DNA from 3 places in the Kitasatospora sp. NPDC056446 genome. Region 2 is predicted to be linked to each of the others. Evidence: riboswitches for the same ligand, from Rfam matches in the RefSeq annotation. Region 2 holds a riboswitch; each other region holds the start of a gene.
What was found. Region 2 has a riboswitch for cobalamin ahead of ACFQ6N_RS14135 (prenyltransferase/squalene oxidase repeat-containing protein). Riboswitches for the same ligand answer to the same signal wherever they lie in the genome.
Positions count from the first base shown of each region.

Region 1: linked by a shared signal. The riboswitch ahead of ACFQ6N_RS31610 (cobalamin biosynthesis protein) and the one ahead of ACFQ6N_RS14135 (prenyltransferase/squalene oxidase repeat-containing protein) in region 2 are both predicted to bind cobalamin.
Region 3: linked by a shared signal. The riboswitch ahead of ACFQ6N_RS04800 (FecCD family ABC transporter permease) and the one ahead of ACFQ6N_RS14135 (prenyltransferase/squalene oxidase repeat-containing protein) in region 2 are both predicted to bind cobalamin.

Region 1 covers NZ_JBHTRF010000071.1:235-7,522, forward strand. The annotation lists gene ACFQ6N_RS31595 (hypothetical protein) at 1-1,233, opposite strand, end outside; gene ACFQ6N_RS31600 (alpha/beta hydrolase family protein) at 1,875-2,987, opposite strand; gene ACFQ6N_RS31605 (helix-turn-helix domain-containing protein) at 3,190-3,885, opposite strand; cobalamin riboswitch at 4,081-4,245, shown strand; gene ACFQ6N_RS31610 (cobalamin biosynthesis protein) at 4,443-5,429, shown strand; gene ACFQ6N_RS31615 (cobyric acid synthase) at 5,426-6,964, shown strand; gene ACFQ6N_RS31620 (putative cobaltochelatase) at 6,961-7,288, shown strand, end outside.
Region 2 covers NZ_JBHTRF010000018.1:90,999-98,286, forward strand. The annotation lists gene ACFQ6N_RS14115 (ECF transporter S component) at 1-630, opposite strand, end outside; gene ACFQ6N_RS14120 (ABC transporter ATP-binding protein) at 627-2,270, opposite strand; gene ACFQ6N_RS14125 (CbiQ family ECF transporter T component) at 2,275-3,471, opposite strand; gene ACFQ6N_RS14130 (hypothetical protein) at 3,476-4,570, opposite strand; gene ACFQ6N_RS14135 (prenyltransferase/squalene oxidase repeat-containing protein) at 4,567-6,213, opposite strand; cobalamin riboswitch at 6,391-6,537, opposite strand; gene ACFQ6N_RS14140 (flagellar hook-length control protein FliK) at 6,695-7,174, opposite strand; gene ACFQ6N_RS14145 (peptidase) at 7,209-7,288, opposite strand, start outside.
Region 3 covers NZ_JBHTRF010000005.1:282-7,569, forward strand. The annotation lists gene ACFQ6N_RS04785 (CGNR zinc finger domain-containing protein) at 1-417, shown strand, start outside; gene sodX (nickel-type superoxide dismutase maturation protease) at 452-814, opposite strand; gene sodN (superoxide dismutase, Ni) at 1,079-1,474, shown strand; cobalamin riboswitch at 1,581-1,725, shown strand; gene ACFQ6N_RS04800 (FecCD family ABC transporter permease) at 1,818-2,897, shown strand; gene ACFQ6N_RS04805 (ABC transporter ATP-binding protein) at 2,894-3,694, shown strand; gene ACFQ6N_RS04810 (ABC transporter substrate-binding protein) at 3,794-4,786, shown strand; gene ACFQ6N_RS04815 (nuclear transport factor 2 family protein) at 4,877-5,260, shown strand; gene ACFQ6N_RS04820 (GNAT family N-acetyltransferase) at 5,270-5,758, shown strand; gene ACFQ6N_RS04825 (anti-sigma regulatory factor) at 5,950-6,360, shown strand; gene ACFQ6N_RS04830 (SigB/SigF/SigG family RNA polymerase sigma factor) at 6,539-7,288, shown strand, end outside.

The sequences.
Region 1 (7,288 bases), on a different contig from region 2:
CACCGAGGCCGCCCGGGGGTGCCCGGACTGCCGGGCCCGGGCGAACAGCCGCACCGGGTCGCCCGCCGAGGCGCCCTCCACATGGCCCACCAGCAGCTCCGTCTCACCGTGGTCGAGCACCGCCGCCGCCGTGTCCACCCAGAGCCAGGCCGCGTCCTCCGCGCCCAGCACGTCCGCCGGGGAGACCCCCTCGTCCGAGCGCTCGGCCAGCCACAGCAGCGCGTACGGGCGCAGCGCCGGCGCGTCCACCACCGCCCGCACCGCCTGCTCGGCCGGGCCGCCGGCCACCCGCAGCGCCTCGAAGGCCAGCCCGCGCACCAGCGCGTCGTCGCCCTGCGCCGCCTCCAGCAGCTCCGCCACCGCCCGGTCCGCCGGACGGGCCGCCACCCAGGCGCGGTACTCGGCGCGGGCCGGGCCCGGCGAGTAGTCGGCGCAGGCGTTCAGCAGCTCGAAGGCGCTCTGCTCGATGTGCCCGGCCGCGGTCTGCGCGACCGTGCAGATCTCCTCCAGCTTCGCCCGCACCGCCCAGTGGCCGAGCGGCGACAGCTCGGCGGCGTCGTTCCTGCGCACCAGGGCGCCGACCGCCGCCAGGCCGTCCAGCATCCAGTCCAGGACGGCGGCCACGTCCGAGGGCGAGGCCGGGGTGTCGATCTGCGGCTCCCGGCAGGTGCCGCGCACGGCGGACACCGCCGAGGCGGCGTGCGGCACGGGCGACAGGCCCGGACCGGCGACCCCGCCGACCCGGCGCTCGTCCAGGCCTCGGCGCAGCAGTTCCAGCAGCTCGCTCTCCGCCACCGGGCCGTCCACCAGGTGCAGGAAGGAGAGCAGCTGCGGGGCCTGGTCCACGGCCTGCCCGGCCAGCACGGCGAACACGCCGCGCAGCGCGGCGGGCGGCACCGGGGCGAGCAGGGTCCAGGCGTCGAACAGCGCGGACCAGCCGCGCACCACGGCCTCGTCGTCGTGCTCCCAGGCGTGCAGGCGCCAGCCGGGGCCGGCGCCGCCGTCCCGGGCCTCCACCAGGCCCACCAGGAGCGCCTGCCCCCAGGCCTTGGCGGCCTCGCCGACGGTCATGGCCAGGGCCCGGCCCGCCGCGCGGACCTCGTCCGGGAGCAGCTCGCCGCGCTTGTCGACCTCGTCCAGCTCCCCGGCCCAGCGGGCGATCCGGACGGCGTCCACCAGCATCCGACGGGCCAGCGGCGCCAGCTCGGCCGGAGCCGGGAAGCCCTCGGGCACCGGAACCCGGCCCCGCCCGGGCGCGGGGGCGGGCCCTCGTCGCCGGGGTACGCCGTTACGGGGGACACCCGCCCCGTTCGGCCTGCCGCCGGCTGGCCGCTGGGCCGTGCCGGGGAGACGGGTCACCGTCGCACCGGTACCGTTCGGAGGCGGGAGCGGGGCATCACGGTCGCGCGGGTTCCGAGACGTCACGTCGAGCAGTCTTCCCCTTGTACCGGCCTTCTGTCACATCCGGTTGTCCGTACGACCGGACAACCGGCGGCAGCACCTCCGCAAGATCGGGCAACAGCGGCAAACCGCCTGGCCGGAAACGCGTGGCCTGCTCATGCCAGGTGAGCCAGGACGGTTGCCGGAACCGTTCGGGCGGCTACGGAGCGTGATGACGGCGGGTCGCCACAGGGGCCACATTGTGCCCCTGACGGGCCGGTGGCCGCCCCGGACGGCATCGGCGCCGCCCGACGGCCGGACCGGCTGTCGAGCCCGAATCCGGACGGATGGCGGACAAGCCCGGCCGTTTCGGCCGCACGGGAAGTCGGCCGGGCCGACTTCCGGCGGCGCCGGGAGCCTCCGCAACGGCGCGGCCCGGCCCTCGCTCCCGGGGGCGCCCGTTCGACCGGCACCGCCCGGCGGGGCCCTCCCCCTCAGAGCAGCGGGGTGAGCCAGCGGCGGAGGAGCTCGGTGTAGTGGTCCGGGGCGGAGTTCCAGAGGGTGGCGTGGTCGGCGCCGGGGAACGGCCGCAGGCTCACCACGTCGGGGCGGGCGGCGGCGAGGCGTTCGGCACTGCCGAACGGCGAGACCCGGTCGGCCGGGCTGTGCAGCAGGAGGGTGGGGACGCGCAGGTCGGTGCCGTCGGCGATCCGGGAGAAGTCCGCGAGGTCGACGCCGGTGCGGCCCTCGGCGGCGAGCGCGCCGAGCCCGGCGGCGGCGCCCCGGAAGCCGAGGCGCTCGGCGTCGCGGCGGGCGGTGGCCGGCAGGTCGAGCACCGGCGAGTCGAGGACCAGGCCGCGGACGGCGTGCGACCAGGCGGTCCGGGCCGCCGTCTGCAGGACCGTGGTGGCACCGGTCGACCAGCCGTAGAGGATCACCCGGCCCGCGCCGTTGTCGAGCGCCAGCCGTACCGCCGCCTCCACATCGCGCCACTCCGTCTCGCCGAAGTGGCTGTACCCGTCCGGGGAGGCCGGGGCGCCCTCGTCGCCGCGGTAGGTGACGGCGAGCGCGGGCAGGCCCAGGCGGTGCAGGACGGGCAGGACCGGGAGGGTCTGCCCGCGGTCCGCCTCGGGGCCGTGCACCAGGATCACCCAGGTGCCGCGGTTGCCGTCGAGGTACCAGGCCGGAAGGGCACCGAGTTCGCCGTCCGCCGCGGTCTCGGTGAAGGCCAGGCCGAGCGCGGCGGTGGGGTCGCCCAGGTGGACCCGGGGAGTGAAGCGGACCTCGGTGCCCGCGGCGAGGGTGCCCCGGTCCGCGCGCACCAGCCGGCGGGTGACGCCCTGCTCGTCACTGTGCAGGACCTCCTCGACCACCGCGTGGCCGCCACCGTCCCACTCGACCGCCCAGCGGCCGGGGCGCAGGCTCTCCGGACCGCGGCTGAAGGTGATCCTGCCGGCGCCGAGGCTCCGGACGACGACCGGCCCGGACTCCTGGACGGCGGCGACCGGACGGACCATCCGCTCGGAGGCCCGGCGGCCGATCACCAGGACGGCGGCCCCGGCGCCGACGACGGCGGCCGCCACGGTGGCGGCGGTTCCCCAGCGCATAACGTTCCCCGCTCTGTTGCTCACTGTTGCTCACGGACCGGACGGTGTTCGTACACCAGTCCACCGGCGCCCCGTCCGACCGGCCACCGGACTGGGCCGTCCGGGTCACCGGGGGCGGGTCGGAGGCGTGGCTTGTGGGCGTGGGTCAGGGCGAGCGGGTCGTGGGGGGCGCGTCAGGACGAGCGGGTCGGAGGAGAGCGGGTCAGGCCGTCCCGCCGGTCGGCCCGGTGGTGAGGAGGTGCCAGAAGCGGGGGGTGAGGGAGTCGGCGGTCGGGGGCGGGGCGGCGCGGGTGGTGGCGCCCCAGTGGGTGGGGACGTGGTGCTCCTGGTGGAGGGCGGTGAGGGCGGCCGCGAGGGTGTCGGCGGGGGCCGGGACGAGACGGGCGAGGGCGCGCAGGTGCGGCTGCCAGCGGCCGGCGACGCACTGGCGCAGGAGGTGGTCCAGGGCCTCGCGGCGGCCGGTCGCCTCGACCAGCTCGGGCAGGCCCAGGCCGAGGGCCTCGGCGAGGGCCCGGGTCTGCTCCTCGTCGCCGTCCCAGTGGCCGGTCAGTTCGGCCTGCCGGTAGGCGTCAAGGGCGGTGCCGGTGCGGTCGGCGACGGCGGCCTGGCCGAGTTCGCGGGCGATCCGGTGGTCGCGCAGCCGGACCGGGCGGGTGTCCATCAGGACGACGGCGGGGCACCAGAGGGCCCGGGCGAGGGCGATGAACTCGGCCTCGTCGGGGCGCAGCTCGCCGTTCTCCCAGGCCAGGACGTGGACGGGCAGCAGCCGGACACCGTGCGCGGCCATGCCCTCGGCGACCTGCTCGGGGGTCAGCCCGAGGGCGGCCCGGTGGGCGCGGGCGGCCCCCGGCGAGAACGGCACCGGGGGTTGGGCGGCGGGGGGCTTTCTGCGGCGCATGCCACCGAACGGTAGGGGCGGAGCACGGCGCGGCCCCAGCGACCGAACGCACGAAGCGGCCCGGGCCGGGGTGGTGCCGCGCTGGGCGATCCCACAGCCCGTCAGCGGGTGTTCCGTGTGACCAACCCCTCCGTGACCTCGGTTGACTCCCGGTTCGGCCGCGTGATGGGATCCTGGGGCCAATCGGAGGCATGGAGAGGAAGCCGGTGCGAGTCCGGCGCGGTCCCGCCACTGTCACCGGGGAGCACGCTCGGAACTCCCTCCTTGCCCGCCAGCGCACAGGAGGGGCCCATCACGGCAGGCCGTCAGAAGCCGCCGGAAGGCTCCGGGGGTGCGTCCGACCCGGAAGCCAGGAGACTCTCGCCCCCGTTACGTCGAACCAGGGCGCGGACCCTGAGTGAGGACACCCACGCGATGCAGGCTGCCCCGCCCGGCCGGGCTCCGAGCTCTCCCACGACGGGTCGTCCTCCGACGGGCTGCCTTCCGCCGAGCGGCCTCCCGACGGGCCGCCTTCCACTGGTCTGCCTTCCGCTGAGCTGCCTTCCGCCGTGCGGCCGGTGACCGTGCGCCGGGCCGCGATACGCCCGGCGGCCCGCGCCGCCGCGTACGCGCTGGGCGCCGTGGCCGGCTACGCCGCCGACGCCCGCTTCGCCGACCCCCGCCGGGGCCATCCGGTCGCCCTCTTCGGTAGCGCGGCGACCCGGCTGGAGCGGCGGCTGTGGCGCGACGGCCGGGCCGCCGGGGCCGGGTACACCGCGCTGTGCGTGGGCGCGGTCGCGGCGGGCGCGCTCGCCCTGGACCGTACGGCGGGCCGGCGCCCGCTGGGCCGGGCGGCGCTGGCCGCGGCCGCGACCTGGACGGTGCTCGGCGGCACCTCGCTGACCCGGGAGGCCCGTACGATCGGCCGCTCGCTGGCCGACGGCGACCTGACGGCGGCCCGGGAACGGCTGCCGCACCTGTGCGGGCGGGACCCGAGCGCGCTGGACGGCCCGCAGATCGCCCGCGCGGTGGTCGAGTCGGTGGCCGAGAACACCGCCGACGCCGTGGTGAACGCGCTCACCTGGGGTGCCCTGGCGGGCACGCCCGGGCTGCTGGCGTTCCGCGCGGTGAACACCCTGGACGCCATGGTGGGCCACCGCTCGCCGCGCTACGCCCGGTTCGGCTGGGCCTCGGCCCGGCTGGACGACGTGGCGGGCTGGCCGGGCGCCCGGCTGACGGCGCTGCTGACGGTCGCCGCCGCCCCGCACCCCGGCACCGCCTGGCGGGTCTGGCGGCGCGACGGCTCCTCGCACCCGAGCCCCAACGCGGGCCAGGCGGAGTCCGCCTTCGCGGGCGCGGTGGGCGTCCGGCTGGGCGGGACGCTGCGCTACGGCGAGAGGGTCGAGCACCGGCCGGTACTGGGCGCGGAACTGCGGCCGGTGACGGTGGACGACATCGAACGGGCCTGCGCGCTCTCCCGGCGGGTGGGCGTGCTGGCGCTGGGTACGACGGTCGCGGGGCACGTCCTGCTGCGCGCGCTCCTGGGGAAGAGGGGAAGGGCATGACGAACGCGCTGCTGGTCGCGGGGACGACCTCGGACGCCGGAAAGAGCGTGGTGACAGCCGGCATCTGCCGCTGGCTGGCCCGCCAGGGCGTGCGGGTCGCGCCGTTCAAGGCACAGAACATGTCGCTGAACTCCTTCGTCACCGCCGACGGTGCCGAGATCGGCCGCGCCCAGGCGATGCAGGCGCAGGCCGCCCGGGTGGAGGCGGAGGCGGCGATGAACCCGGTGCTGCTCAAGCCCGGCGCGGACGGCCGCAGCCAGGTGGTGCTGCTGGGCCGGCCGGTCGCCGAGGTGGGCGCGCTGGACTACCGCGAGCGCAAGCCCGTCCTGCTGGAGCGCGCCCTGGAGTGCCTGGCCGACCTGCGCCGGCGCTACGACGTGGTCGTCTGCGAGGGCGCCGGCTCGCCGACCGAGATCAACCTGCGCGACCGCGACATCGCCAACATGGGCCTGGCCACGGCCGCCGCGCTGCCCGTGGTGGTGGTCGGGGACATCGACCGCGGCGGGGTGTTCGCGGCGATGTACGGGACGCTGGCCCTGCTGTCGGCGGAGGACCAGCGGCACGTGGCGGGCTGGTTCGTCAACAAGTTCCGCGGCGACGCGCGGCTGCTCGCGCCCGGGCTGGAGATGCTGCACGAGCTGACCGGCCGTCCGGTGCTCGGCACACTGCCGATGCTGCCCGGGCTGTGGCTGGACGCCGAGGACTCGCTGGACCTGTCGACGGTGGTGGACCGGGTCGACGGGCGCGGGCCGCTCGGGGCGGACGTCCTGCGGGTGGCCGTGGTGCGCTTCCCCCGGCTGTCCAACTTCACCGACCTGGACGCGCTGGCGCAGGAGCCGGGCGTGCTGGTGCGCTGGGCGACCCGGCCGGAGGAGCTGGCCGACGCCGACCTGGTGGTGCTGCCCGGGACCCGGGCCACCGTGGCGGACCTCGCCTGGCTGCGTGAGCGCGGCCTGGAGCCGGTGCTCAAGGCGCGGGCGGCGGCCGGCCTGCCGGTCCTCGGGGTGTGCGGCGGCTACCAGATGCTGGCGCGCTCGATCGAGGACGCGGTGGAGTCCAGGGCCGGCCTCGTGGACGGGCTCGGGCTGCTGCCGGCCGAGGTGCGGTTCGGCGTCGGCAAGGTGCTGGCACGGCCGGTCGGCGAGGCGTACGGGCACCGGGTCGAGGGCTACGAGATCCACCACGGGGTGGTGACGGTCGAGGGCGGTGAACCGTTCTTCTCCGACGGCGACGGGCAGGGCCTGGACGGCTGCCGGGTCGGCTCGGTCTGGGGCACCACCTGGCACGGCGCGCTGGAGAACGACGGCTTCCGCCGTGAACTCCTGCGCGAGGTCGCCGACTTGGCGGGCCGGGCGTTCGTCCCGGCGCCGGACACCTCGTTCGCCGAAGCGCGCGAGGCCCGGCTGGACCGGCTGGGCGACCTGATCGAGGAACACGCGGACACCGACGCGCTGTGGAAGCTGATCGAGGGCGGGGTGCCGGCGGCCGGATCGCTGCCGAACCTGCCGCCCGGGGCACCTGGGAGTGACGCATGAGTGACGTCCGCTATCCGTTCACCGCGATCGTCGGCATGGCCGACCTTCGGCTCGGGCTGCTGCTGAACGCGGTCTCCCCGGCCGTCGGCGGCGTGCTGGTCCGCGGTGAGAAGGGCACCGCCAAGTCGACCATGGTGCGCGCGCTGGCCGGGCTGCTGCCCTCCATCGCCGCCGTGGACGACTGCCGGTTCGCCTGCGACCCGGCCGCGCCGGACCCGCACTGCCCGGACGGGCCGCACGACGCCCCCGGGAGCCACGAACGGCCCTCCCAGCTGGTCGAGTTGCCGGTCGGCGTGGCCGAGGACCGGATCGTCGGCTCGCTCG
Region 2 (7,288 bases):
CAGGTAGCGGTGCCACTGCTCGGTGAACGGCAGGCCGGGCAGGTAGGCGATGGAGCTGTTGGGGTCGGTGGAGAACGGCCAGAAGGAGAGGTTCAGCAGGAAGCCGAACAGGTAGCCGGAGAACGCCCCGTAGGCGGCCAGCATCGGGACCTCCCAGCGGCGGCGGGCCGGCGGGAGCAGCCCGGCGAGCAGGCCCACGAAGGCGCAGCCGAACATCTGGTAGGGCATCCAGGGGCCGACGCCGCCGGTGAGCAGGGCGGAGGCGAACAGGGAGGTGCAGCCGAGGGTGAAGCCGAAGCCGGGGCCGAAGACCCGGCCTGCCAGGACGAGGACGAAGAAGACCGTCTCCACCCCGGCGGTGCCGGCGCCGAGGGGTCGCAGGCCGGCGTTGACGGCGGAGAGGACGCCGAGCATGGCGAGGGCCTTGGCGTCGATGCCGCCGACGGAGATCTCGGCGATGACGACGGCGAGCACCAGGAGGAGCAGGGCGCCGAAGATCAGCGGCGGGGCGTAGTCGGAGCCGAACTTCCCGGGGGCGACGAGGAACGGCCAGGTGAAGGCCACGAGGCCGATGAAGGCGGCCAGGGCGACGACGATCCGGGCCCGGCCGGGGATCCGCAGGGCGGTCACCTGGCGGCCCGCGCCGGTGCGAGGGCCTCGGCGACCTGCCGGGTGGTCAGGTACGCCAGTGGGGCGAGGATCTTGGCGGTCTGCGGGGCGAAGGTGGGCGAGGCGACGATGACCTCGGCGGTCGGGCCATCGGCGACGACCTCCCCCTCGGCCATCACGACCACGCGGTCGGCGGCGGAGGCGACGAACTCGACGTCGTGGGTGGAGACCACGACCGCGCGGCCCTCCGCCGCGAGGGCGTCCACGATGCCGGTGAGTGCCTCCTTCGCCTGGTAGTCCAGGCCCCGGGTGGGCTCATCCAGCAGCACCACCCGTGGTGCGGAGGACAGTTGGATCGCCAGCACCAGGGCCAGCCGCTGGCCCTCGGAGAGGTCCCGGGGGTGGGTGCCGTCCGGGATCCCGGGGGCCAGGCGGTCGAGGATCCGCCGTGCGGTCGGCCCGCCCGCGCGGTCCGCTTCGAGGTCGCTCTGGGCGAGTTCCTGGGCGACCGTTTCCAGGTACAGCAGGTCGGTGGGGGTCTGCGGGACGAGCCCGACCAGCTGCCGGGCCCGGGCCGCGGGCAGGCGCTTGGGGTCCTCGGCCTTCCCGCCCCCGGTGCCGGTGACCTTCACGCTGCCGCCCTGGCGCGGCCCGGATCCCTGGAGGGCCCACAGCAGCGAGGACTTGCCGGAGCCGTTGCGGCCGGTCAGCGCGGTGACCTCGCCCGCGCGCAGCGCCAGGTCGACCTCCCGGACGGCGGCCACCGGCCCGTACCGGACGACCACCCCCCGGGCGTCCAGCACCCGTTCCCCCGCCACCGCTGCCCGGCGCGGCGGAGGAACGGGCACGTCGGTGAGCCGCTCGCGCAGCGGCGCGGCGGCCCGGCGGGCGTCCCGGACGGACAGCGGCAGCGGCCGCCAGCCCGCCAGCCGGCCGAGGTCGACGACGGGCGGCGCGATCGCGGTGTCCCGGAAGACCTCGGCGGGCGGCCCGTGCACCACCGTCCCGTCGCCGGGCAGGTAGGCGACCCGGTCGGCGTACTGGACGACCCGCTCCAGCCGGTGCTCGGCGAGCAGCACGGTGACGCCGAGGTCGTGGACGAGCCGGGTGATCGCGGCGAGCACCTCCTCGGCGGCGGTCGGGTCCAGCGCCGAGGTCGGCTCGTCCAGCACCAGCACGCGGGGGTGCGCGGTGAGGACGGAGCCGATGGCGACGCGCTGCTGCTGGCCGCCGGAGAGCTCGTGCAGGGCCCGGTGGCGCAGGTCGGCCAGGCCGAGCAGGTCCAGGGTCTCCTCGACCCGCTTGCGCATCACCTCCGGCGGGATCGCCAACTGCTCCATGACGTAGGCCAGTTCCTCCTCGACCGTGTCGGTGGTGAAGCCGGCCAGCGGGTCCTGCCCGACCACGCCGACCACGTCGGCGAGTTCACGCGGCGGGTGGTGGGCGGTGTCGCGGCCGTCCACGGTGACCCTGCCCCGCAGGGTGCCGCCGGTGAAGTGCGGCACCAGCCCGTTGACGGCGCCGAGCAGGGTGGACTTGCCGGCGCCGGTACGGCCGACCACCAGGCAGAGCTCGCCCTCCGGGATGTGCAGGTCGACGTCGCGCAGGACGGGCGTCGTCGCGCCGTCGTACACCACGCCGACCTGGTCGAATCGGATCACGTGGTCACCTCGGTGTGCGAACGGTCGGTACTGGCGGGGGGACGGCGGAGGCCGCGGGCGTTCGGCCCGGCGGCGGGGAGACGATCCCGGCGGCGCCCGCCAACAACAGGGCGAGCACCGGGACGAGCGGCAGGGCCGGCCAGGTCAGCGGGTAGAGGGAGGGGTTGAGGTCGGTGGCGTCGTAGCCGACCGTGGCGAACAGCAGCACGGCGGCGGCCACTCCGCACCCGGCGACCGCCCACTCGGCGGCCCGCCACCGGTCCGGCCGGTAGGTGGTGCGCCGCACCCGCCGCCCGCCGAGCAGCAGGCCCGCCACACAGAGCCCGGCACCCGCCGCGAAGGCCGGCACGCCGAGCGCGGCCGGAGCCGTTCCGTCCAGCAGCCCGTACACCCCGGCACACAGGCCGCACATGCCGAGCAGCATCAGGGCGCCGGTGAGCCGCCGGGAGCGGCGCGAGGCGGTGCCGGAACGCCCGTAGCCGCGCGAGTCCATCGCGGCCGCCAGGCTCAGCGAGCGCTCCAGCGCGTCCTCCAGGACCGGCACCACGATGCCGCGCAGCGCGCGCACGCCCTTGCGCCGCCCGGCACGCAACCGCCGGGCCCGGGCGACGCGTTGGACGCTCTGCACCAGCTGCGGCGCGACACTGAGCGACACCGTCACCGCGACGCCCAGCTCGTACAGGGCCCCGGGCAGGACGCGCAGGGCCCGCTTGGGGTTGGCCAGCGTGTTGGCGGCGCCGATGCAGCAGATCAGACAGGCCAGCCGCAGCCCGTCGAAGGCCGCCGAGAGCGTGGCCTCCAGCGACACCGGCCCCCCGATCTCGATGCCCGCGTACCAGGCCGGGGTGGGGATGTGCGGCAGCGAGAAGAGCAGATGGTCGTGCGGGGTGGTCCCGGTGGCGAAGACGCACCGGAAGACCACCCGGATCGCCACCACCGTCAGGGCCAGCCACAGGTAGTAGGTGAAGCCGCGCGCCCACGGGGCCTCGCTGCGCCGGGCGGTGACCACGAAGCCGAGCACGCCGAGGACGAGCAGGAGCAGCAGCGGGTTGGTGGTGCGGCTGGCCGCCGTCGCCAGGGCGAGCGCCCAGGCCCACCAGGCCAGCGGGTGCAGGTTCCGCGGGGCGCGCCCGCTCGCCGCCGCCCGCCCGAGGACGGAGCGCGGGGAGGAGCCGGCGACGGCCTTGTCGAGCGTGCTCACCCGATCACTCGGCCCGTCGGCGGCGCTGCCGCGCCGCGACCACGGTGGCCACCCCGAGCACCACGACGAGGACGACCCCGACCACGGCGGGAACCATCGAGCCGGAGTCGTGCGGGGCATCGGCCACCGGGTCGGCGTTCACCACTGCGCCGGGTACGGCAGGGGTGGGCGTCGGCGCGGCCACGGCGGGCTGCTCCGACGGCTGGTCGCTCGGCGTGTCCGTGGGCGTCGCGGGAGGTGTGTCGACCGGGACCGGTGTGGCCGGCACGGGCGTCGGATCGGGCGCGCCCGGCGGGGTGATGCCGTCCTCGGGGGTGACGGCGGTGCCGGGGGGCGTGCCGGGCGCGGGCGGACGGGCTCCGCCCGCCGGGGGCTTGGCGGGAGCCGGGGCTCGTCCGGCCCCGGGGCCGCCGGTCGTGCCGGTCGTGCCGGTCGTGCCGGTCGTGCCGGTCGTGCCGGTGGAGCCACCGGAGCCGCTGCCGGAGCCGCCTGAGGCACCGCCGGAGCCGCCCGCAGTGCCCTGACCCGGGTCGGCCGGCTGCCCGCCGGGGCCGGGGTCGTGCGCCCGGACACTGTCCGGCGAGAAGGCCGGACGCCCCTCGGCGCCCTCGATGTCGGTGCCGCCGAAGATCCACAGGTCGACGCTGCCCGGCTTCGGCTGGTAGAGCATCGCGCCGAGTTGGCTGTACGACCAGGTGTTCTGGCCCGGATCGGCGTGCCAGTACGACCAGTAGGCGGTGGCCGGGGGCGTCAGGACGCACTTCTCCTGGTCCGGGGTCGGAAACTGCCTGCCGCCCTGGAAGCCGCTGTACCCGATCCGGCAGATGAAGGCCGGGCCGTCGTGCCCGGTCCCGGTGGTCCTCCAGCCGCCCTGGTTCAGCAGGGTGTAGCCGGTGGTGGGAGTGGTGCCGCAGGAGCGCAGCAGCGGGCCGCCCCACTTTCCGAAGTCCACGGCGAGCACGACACCGGAGGTGGTGGTGCACTGGTCCATCGGCAGCGGGGCCGCGGACGCCGGGGCGGTGCCCACGGCAACACCCCCGAACGCGACGGCCAGGGTCGTGGCGGCCGCGCCCAGCAGCCGGGCGAAGCGCCGGATCACCGGTGACGCCCCGGGCCGGAGGCGGTACGACGGCGGGCGGCCAGGACGGCCGCGGCGCCGAGCGCGGTCAGCAGGCCGGCGGCACCCGTCAGTGCGAGTGCCTCGCTCCCCGTGGCCGCGAGGCCGCCGACACCGGAGCGCCCGGCCCCGGACTGCCCGGCACCGGCGGGAACACCAACGACGAGCGGGTCACCGACGAGCGGGTCACCGACGGGCGGGGCGCCGGACGGCCCGGTGGTCGAGCCGTCACCGGGATCGGGCGCGACGGAGGCAGGGGACGTCGTCGCCGGCTGCGTGCCGGTGCCCGTCGGGGTCGGCGTACCGGTCGCGGTCGCGGTGCCCGTCGGCGTCCCCGTGGGAGTAACGGTCGGCGTCCCCGTGGGCGTGCCGGTCGGCGTCCCCGTGGGAGTCGGCGTCGGCGTACCTCCGAGGGTGCGGGTCAGCGTGCCGAAGGAGATCCCGGTCGCACCGCCCAGCACCTGTGTGGAGGCGCGGACGTCCGAGCCGGGCCCGCCGCCGGAGGCGACGTTGAACCCGCCGTCGCCGTTCTGCTGCCCGGCGAGGAAGTCGAGCGCCTTGGCGATCTGCGCACCGTAGAGCGACTGACGTGTCGTCATGCCCTGGACGGCCAGCGCGGCCGAGTTGGTGGAGTCACCGGCCGCACCGGGGAAGCCCCCGTCGGGCAGTTGCCGCGCGGCCAGCCAGGCGACCCCCCTGTCGACCGCCTGCGCCGCCTCGTCGCCCGGAACCAGGGCCAGGGCCATGACGGCCATCGCCGTACTGTCCACGTCCGAGTCGCCGGTGGCGGGGACCAGGCTCGGCCAGGAGCCGTCCGCGTGCTGCAGGCCCTTCAGGTAGCCGACCGCAGGGGCGGCGTGGGCGGCGTCGCCGGCCCGGAGCTGGGCCATGACGGCGAGCGCCTGGGAGAACACCGAGGTCGCGTAGACGTAGTTGCCGGGGGCAGCGCAGCCGGTGTTCGCGTCGGCCTTGGTGCACACCATCGCGGCGAGGGCGGCGATCAGGTCGTGGCCGCCGAAGGCGCGCGGGTCGCGGCCCACGACCTCCGCCAGCAACGCCTCCTTGCCGATGGACCCGCCTCCGGCGTACTCGGCGCCGATGGCCGTCCAGTCGTTGACGGTGCGCTCGCTCGCGTCCTTGCCCTGCTGGTCCAGGAAGTCGACGATCCGGCGCAGCGCGGCGTCGTCGGTGCCGGTCGCGGCCAGGGCGTAGGCGCCGTCGATGGTCAGGCCGAAGTCGGCGAAGGCCGGGAACCCCTCGTAGTAGTGACCGCCGATCAGCCGGGACGGGTCGGTGAGGTAGGCGCTCCCCTTCACGGCGTCGGGCTTCCTCCCGGCGGGCGCGGCTGCGGGCATGGTCGAAGGCGTGGTGGTCGGCGGTGTGGTGGCACCCTTCTCGGCGGCCGCCTCGTAGCCAGGGGCCGTGCGCGGGGCGAGGACGGCGATCGCGCTGTGCGGCGGGTTCATCCCCGGCGTCGGGTGGGCGTCACAGCCCCGGACGCCCCCGCCGCCCCCGTGGCCGGCGTCGACGGCGACGATCGCGCCCGTCGTCGCCGGGCACTGCCCGATCGGGTCGGCTGCCGCTGAGCCGGGGTGGCCCAGCAGGACGGTTCCTCCCGCGGCCACCGCGACGGCCGTGGTGACCAGAAGCGAGCCCAGCTCTCTGCTTCCGCGACGCGTAGGACTGCTGCTGACCCTCACCGGCGACTCCCCGATCGGTCGTCGGGTCCCACGGCGCAGCCGACGGCTCTCCCCCGGCAGGGGGCCGTCGCGACCGCGTCGTAGTCCACGACGACGCATGTACTCATGAACAAGGCCCGGCGCAGGCATTCCGGCTCACCAGCCCTTGGGGGCGGGTCTACGGTTGCGGGTCAGCGCCGGAATCGGACCGGCTTCCCCTGACTGCCGAGGATTGAAAAGCGGTTCATCACACCACGCGCTCGGAGCCATCGTCAACGAGTCGTCATATCGCTTTCACCACAGCGTAGGTCCGTTCACACGTGCCGTCGACGGCACCGCCTCCACCGCCGCCGGAGGCGGGTCCACCAGTGGCCGACGCCCCGGCCCCTCCGTCCGCGGAGGGGCCGGGGCGCGCGTGCGCCCGGGCTCAGGGGGCCGTGATGCCCGGCTGCGCGCCGGCGCCGAAGGACCAGCCCTCGACGTCGCCGGGGGCCGGGTCGTAGCTGCCCGCGCCCAGGGTGCTGTACGACCAGGAGCCGCCGTGCTGGGCGTGCCAGTACGACCAGTAGGCGCTGCCGGTGGGGTTGGTGCAGGTCGTCGGCAGGCTGTTGATGGTGCAGACGAAGCCCGGGAAGCGCGGGTGGAAGGAGTACGAGAACCCGGCGCCGGTCAGCGCGGCCAGACCACTGGCCGGGTCGCCGAGCGCACAGCCGGTCTGGACACCGCCGCCGACGGCCGTGAAGTCGACCACGACCGTGACGCCGGTCGTCCCGCTGCAGGCAGCGGCCTGAGCCTGCGGGGCCTGGACGGCGGAGACGCCGAGCAGACCGGCGGTGAGGGCGGCGGCCGCGGCGATCGAGCCGAGCGTACGGCGGACCGGGCGCGCCGGAGTGAGGGTGTCGGTCATCGGAGCTCTCCTCTGGGTGTCGGGCTTCGGCGGGTCAGTGGGAAGCCGGGGCCGGGCAGGCCAGGGTGGGCGCGTCCGGGCGGGCCCCGGCGGCGGAGAGGGTGGCCAGCGGGG
Region 3 (7,288 bases), on a different contig from region 2:
CGGACCAGGCTGCGCGGAGTCTTCGAAGCCGCCGCCGACGGCGACGAGATCCGCGGCGTCGACCTGCTGAACAGCCTGCTGATGGAGTACCCCGTCAGCCCGCTGGTCTCCGGGCACGACTACCTGGACGACGCCGGCCGGCCGCGCTGGCACCTGCACCTGGCCGACAACTCGCCCACCGCCACCGCCCACTTCAGCGCCGTCGCCTGCATGGGCCTGGCCATCCACCTGACCTCCCTGGGCGCCGACCGGCTCGGCATCTGCCAGGCCGCGCCCTGCCGCAACGCCTACCTGGACACCTCGACCAACCGCTCCCGCCGGTACTGCTCGGACCGCTGCGCGACCCGGGCCAACGTCGCCGCCTACCGGGCCCGCAAGCGCCAGGAGGCGGAGGCCGCGCTGGGCACCGGCGGCTAGGGCCTCACTCTTCGGGCCCGGCCGGACCGGGCCTTCAGAGCTCCTCCACCCGGACGCCGAAGCGGCGGGCCAGGCCCGGCACCCGGGCCAGCCGCGGGGTCAGCAGCAGCCGCTCCAGCCGGCGGCCCGGCGCCAGCCAGGCCGGCCCGGGGCCCAGCCGCAGCAGCACCCGGCCCAGCACCAGCTCGTCCGGGACCGCGCCGTAGCTGCGGCTGTCGCTGTCCACCGGCCGGTTGTCCGACAGCAGCCACCAGCCCCCGGCCCGCCGTTCGACGGCCCGCTTCACCACCAGCAGATCCTGCTGGAAGGGGTGCCGGAAGAGCACCACCGCACCCGGCCGGATCGGCGCGCCGTACCGCACCAGCAGCCGGTCGCCCTCGCGCAGGGTCGGCACCATCGACGGCCCCGCCACGTCCACGGTGCCGAACGGCAGCACACCGCCGCCCGCCCGTTCCGCGCCCCCCGGTTCCGCGCTCCGCGCCACGACTCCTCCTCCGCACCGGCCCGACCCCAGTCTGCCGTACGGACCGTCACCTCCCCGATGCCCGGATCACCCCGGTTCCGGCTCCGCCTTTCGCCCTACGCCCACCGCCCGATCGCGAAACCGCCGGGGCGGAAGGGTAATCTCGGGCGCGGGAAGACGATCCAAGGAAGGACTCCCATGTTCTCTCGCCTGTTTGCACCGCGCGCCACCGCCCACGCCCACTGCGACCTGCCCTGCGGCGTGTACGACCCGGCGCAGGCCCGGCTCGAAGCCGAGTCCGTCAAGGCCACCCAGGAGAAGTACCAGGCCAACGAGGACGCGCACTTCCGCGCCCGCGCCATCATCATCAAGGAGCAGCGCGCCGAGGCCGTCAAGCACCACATCTCGGTGCTGTGGAGCGACTACTTCAAGGCCCCGCACTTCGAGAAGTACCCGCAGCTGCACCAGCTGATCAACGACACCCTGAAGGCCGCCTCGGCCGCCAAGGCGTCCACCGACCCCGCCACCGGCCAGGCCCTGCTGGACCTGATCGCCGAGGTCGACAAGATCTTCTGGGAGACCAAGCAGGCCTGAGCCTGACGCGTCGCCACCCGGCCGCCCCCGTCCGCACCCGTCGGACGGGGGCGGTCGTGCGTCCGCGTCCGCGTCCCGCCCTACCCCGACCCGACCCCGGTAAGGGTTGCCTGCCCTGAGTGGCTGTTATGCTGCCAGGGCGTCCGAGGGGGAAGTCCGGTGAGAGTCCGGCGCTGACCCGCAACGGTGAGCAGGCCCGTCCCCGTACGGTCCCGCCAGCCCGATCGCCCTCGGCCGCCGGAATCCCGACGACTCGCCGCGGACTGCGAGGGGACCGGCGCTCCGGCACGCCCGCGGCCGGCGGCCGCCCCGGCGCACCCTCGGCCCGAGGCAAGGCGCACCCGTGAACCGCGCACCCGCGAACCGTGCGGTCGGCCCGCCCGCCCGCCGAATACCCGCTCTCCCGCTCGCCCTCGGCCTCGCCGCCGCCCTGCTGGCCTCCCTGGTCTGCGGGGTCGCGTTCGGCTCCTCCGGGATCGGCCTCCCCCACGTCCTGCGGCTGCTGGCCGCCGGGCTGACGGGCGGTCGGCTGGACGCGGACGAAGCCGCCGCGTACGCGATCGTCTGGGAGATCCGGCTGCCGCGCACCGTCCTGGCCGCCGTGGTCGGCGCCGGGCTCGCCGCCACCGGGGTCGCCGTCCAGGCGCTGGTGCGCAACGCCCTCGCCGACCCCTTCGTCCTCGGCATCTCCTCCGGCGCCGCCGTCGGGGCCAACGCCGTCATGCTGTTCGGCGCCTTCGCCTCGCTCGGGGTGTGGGCGGTCTCCGCCTCCGCGTTCGGCTCCGCGCTGCTCGCCATGGTGCTGGTCTACCTCGCCGCCCGCACCGCGTTCGGGCTCACCCCGCTGCGGCTGGTGCTCACCGGCACCGCCCTCTCCTACGGCTTCTCCGCCGTCACCACCCTGATGGTCTTCGCCGCCGACCGCGGCGAAGCCGCCCGGGGCGCCATGATGTGGCTGCTCGGCAGCCTCGGCGGCGCCACCTGGGGCTCGGTGCCGATCGCGGCCTGCACCGTCCTGGCCGGACTCGCCCACCTGGCCTGCGCGGCCGGCCGGCTGGACGCCCTCGCCATGGGTGACGAGACCTCCGCCTCGCTCGGCGTGGACCCGGACCGGCTGCGCCGCGAACTGTTCGTGGTGACCGCCGCCGTCACCGGCACGGTCGTCGCGGTCAGCGGCGCGATCGGCTTCGTCGGGCTGCTGGTGCCGCACCTGGCACGGATGCTGGTCGGCGCCGGGCACCGCCGGGTGCTGCTGGTCGCGCCGCTCGCCGGGGCGCTGCTTCTGGTCTGGGTGGACATCGCCTCCCGCACCCTGCTGGCGCCCGCCGAGCTGCCCGTCGGGGTGTTCACCGCCGTCCTCGGCGTGCCCGCCTTCCTGCTGATGATGCGCCGCCGCGGCCACGCCCTCGGAGGCCCCCGGTGACCGGCCCGGCGAAGGCCGAGGACCTCGCCGTCGACGCCGTCTCGGTGGAACTGGCCGGCGCCCGGCTGGTCCACGAGGTGAGCCTGAACGCCGCCGCCGGACAGGTGGTCGGACTGGTCGGACCGAACGGCAGCGGCAAGTCGACCCTGCTGCGCTGCGTCTACCGGGTGCTGCGGCCGACCGGCGGGGCCGTCCGGCTGGACGGCGACGACCTGCGCGCGCTCACCGCGCGCGAGACCGCCCGGCGGGTGGCCGCGCTCTCCCAGGAGCACTCCGCCGAGTTCGACTTCACGGTGGCCGAGGTGGTCGCCATGGGCCGGCTGCCGCACCGCCGGGGCTTCGGCGCCCCGGCCGAGGGGGACGCGCGGCGCTGCGCCGAGGCGCTGCGCAAGGTCCGGGCCGGGCACCTCGCCGAACGGGGCTTCCTGAGCCTGTCCGGGGGCGAGAAGCAGCGGGTGCTGTTCGCCCGCGCCCTCGTCCAGGAGCCGCGGCTGCTGGTGCTGGACGAACCCACCAACCACCTCGACATCGCCCACCAGTTGGAGGTGCTGGCGCTGGCCCGCGAGGCCGGCCCGACGGTGCTCACCGCGCTGCACGACCTCAACCTGGCGGCAGGCCACTGCGACCTGCTGTACGTGCTGCGGGCCGGCCGGATCGTCGCCTCCGGGCCGCCCGGCGAGGTGCTCCGGCCCGACCTGCTGGCCGAGGTGTTCGGCGTCCGGGCCACCCCGGTGCGGCACCCGGGGACCGGGGCCCTCCAGCTGCTCTTCGACCGCCTCGACTCCCCCGGCGCCTGAGCCCGGCGCCCGCCGCCCCGTCCGCCCCCACGTCCGCCGCCCGTCCGCCGCCCGCCCGCCGCCCGTTTGTCCCCACGTCTGTCCCGAAGAGGAACCACCGTGCGCACCAAGGCCGTTGCCACCGCCGCCCTGCTCGTCCTCGGACTCACCGCCTGCGGCGCCGAGATCGCCCCGCGGGAGGACGCCACCGTCTCCGCCCACTACCCGGTGACCGTACGGAACTGCGGCGACGAACTGACCTTCGCCCGCAAGCCCGCCCGGGTGGTCACCAACGACGTCAACATCACCGAGCTGATGCTCTCGCTCGGCCTCGCCGACCGGATGGCCGGCTACGTCATGCCCGACGACAAGGGCCGGGTCGACCTGGTGCCGTGGAAGGACGGCTACCAGCAGACCGCCTGGCTCTCCAAGAAGGTGCTCACCAAGGAGATCGCCCTCGACGCCAGGGCCGACCTGGTCTTCGCCGGCTGGCACTACGGCTTCGACGAGGGCGGCGGCGTCACCCCGCAGGCGTTCAAGGCGCTCGGCATCGACTCGTACGTACTGAGCGAGTCCTGCCGCAGCGGCAAGGGCGCCGAGCGCGGCGTGATGGACCCGCTGGACGCGCTCTACACCGACCTCGCCAACCTCGGCGAGATCTTCGACGTCAAGGACCGCGCCGACCGGCTGATCGCCGACTCCAGGGCCCGGATCGCCGCCGTCCCGCAGCCCGGGCACCGCCCGTCCGTCTTCCTGTACGACAGCGGGCAGGACAAGCCGTACACCGCCGGGAAGTTCGCCGCCGCGGACCGGATCATCGCCCAGGCCGGCGGGGCCAACATCATGGGCGACGTCGCCGACAGCTGGGTCACCGCCGGCTGGGAGAGCGTGGTGCAGCGCGACCCCGAGGTGATCGTCATCAACGACTACTCGACGCCGGACGCCGAGGAGAAGCGCAGGTTCCTCAAGTCCTTCCCGCCGCTGGCGAACGTCGCCGCGGTCCGGAACGACCGGATCTTCGTCCTGGACTACGCCGACCTGGTCGAGAGCCCGCGCAACCCCGCCGCGATCGTCGCCCTGGCCGACTACCTGCGCACCGTGCCGCCCCGCTGACCGGCCCGGTGCCCGCTCCTCCTCCGGTCGACGGCGCCGGGCGTAGGCTCGTCGTACGAGCCTACGGAACCCCGACCGGAGGAGCGAGACATGACCACCACGGCAGCCACCGCCGCCTTCGACGCCCGCGCCCTGCGCGAGGGCATCGAGCACGCCGACGCCGACGCCCTCCTGGCGCTCTACGCGGAGGACGCCGAACTGCGCGTGGTCGACCGCAAGACCCAGCCCAGCCACCCCCTGGTGGTGCGCGGCCGGGAGGAGATCGGCACCATGCTGGGCGAGGCCTACGGCCGCGAGACGACCCACCGGCTGGAGCGGGTGGTCGTCCAGGACGACCACGTCGCCTTCCTGGAGTCCTGCCGCTACCCGGACGGCGTCCGGGTGCTGTCCGCCTCCGTGGCCGACCTGCGGGACGGGCGGATCGTCGACCAGACCTCCGTCCAGGCCTGGGACGAGACCCGGCCCGAGCAGTAGGCTCGCGGCATGATCCGCACCGCCGTCGCCACCGACGTCCCCGTCGTCCACGCCATGATCCGCGAACTGGCCGAGTACGAGAAGGCCGCGCACGAGGCCGTGGCCACCGAGGAGCAGCTGCACGACGCCCTGTTCGGCGCCGAGCCCGCCGTGTTCGGCCTGATCGCCGAGGACGACGCGACCGGCGAACCGGTCGGCTTCGCGCTCTGGTTCCGCAACTTCTCGACCTGGCGCGGCACCCACGGGATCTACCTGGAGGACCTGTACGTCCGCCCGCAGGCGCGCGGCGGGGGCCACGGCAAGGCCCTGCTGCTGGAGCTCGCCCGGATCGCCGTCGAGCGCGGCTACTCCCGGGTCGAGTGGTCGGTGCTGGACTGGAACAAGCCCTCGATCGACTTCTACAAGTCGATCGGCGCGGTGCCGATGGACGAGTGGACGGTCTACCGGCTCACCGACTCGGCGCTCGCCGAGGCGGCCGCCGCCGCCGACCGGCACTGAACGGACCGACCGGGTCCGGAAAAGGGTCTGCCACCCTGCGTCGCAATGCCTTACCATCAGTAACTCCCGAACCTGGGACGCGGACGGCAGAACGACGGCGGATCCGCGACCCCGGCGCCTCTTCGCGAGGCGGCAACCGGGGTAACAAGCGGGGTACCAAGACAGCACAGCGCGTCACCCAGGAGGCAAGGGTGTCCCAGATCGACGGCGATCTCGGTGTTCAGGATTTCGTGGAGGTCCGGCTCCCCGCAGCGGGGGCCTACCTCTCCGTGCTCCGAACAGCGACGGCCGGGCTCGCGGCCCGGCTGGACTTCACCCTCGACGAGATCGAAGACCTGCGGATCGCGGTCGACGAGGCCTGCGCCATCCTGCTCCAGCAGGCGGTGCCGGGCTCCGTGCTCTCCTGCGAGTTCCGGCTGGTCGGCGACTCGTTGAAGGTGACAGTCTCCGCTCCCACCACCGACGGCAAGGCTCCCGAACGGGACACCTTCGCCTGGACGGTGCTCTCCGCCCTGGCCGGCGAGGTCGACTCCACGGTCGGAGAGGACAAGACCGTGTCGATCAGCCTGCACAAGAAGCGCGGCGGGTCAGGCTCCCACTAGCGGGCGCCGAGCCGCAGCGCGCAGACCGAGCAGCACCGAGCAGCACCCGCGCAAGGGCCGTCCGCCGCTCCCCCGCCCGGGGGCCCGGCGGACGGCTCCCGGTACCGCCCCGCGCGGTACGACCAACGACACGATTCCGGGGCCACCGGCCCCGGTGCTCCCGGAACGGAACGGGGGAATGGCCGTGAGTGATCTGGACCGTACCGGCCTCGCGACGGCGGGACCTGCCGTACCGACCCAGGCGAGCGTTCCCGGCCTCGCCGCCAACGACGAAGCGCACCCGAAGGACGCCCACCGGATGAGCCACCCCACCGAGCCGACGTCCGAGCCGACGCCCGACTCCGTACCCGCGCCCGAACCGGCGGACCAGGTACCGGCGGCGGACCAGGCACCGGCGGCGGCCGAGCCGGAGCTCCAGGGCGCCGTGCCCGCCCAGGTCGTGCACCGCAGCGGCGCCCCGGACCGGGAGGCCGCCCGGGCGCTGTTCGTCCGGCTGTCCGCCCTGCCCGAGGGCTCCCCGGAGCGGGTCGAGCTTCGCAACCAGCTGGTGCGGATGCACATCCCGCTGGTCGAGCACCTGGCCCGGCGCTTCCGCAACCGGGGCGAGCCGCTGGACGACCTCACCCAGGTCGCCACCATCGGCCTGATCAAGTCGGTGGACCGCTTCGACCACGAGCGCGGGGTCGAGTTCTCCACCTACGCGACGCCGACCATCGTCGGGGAGATCAAGCGGCACTTCCGTGACAAGGGCTGGGCGGTCCGGGTGCCGCGCCGGCTCCAGGAGCTGCGGCTGTCGCTCACCACCGCGACCAGCGAGCTCTCCCAGCGGCACGGCCGCTCCCCCACGGTGCACGAGCTGGCCGAGCACCTGGGGATCTCCGAGGAGGACGTCCTGGAGGGCCTGGAGTCCGCCAACGCGTACTCCACG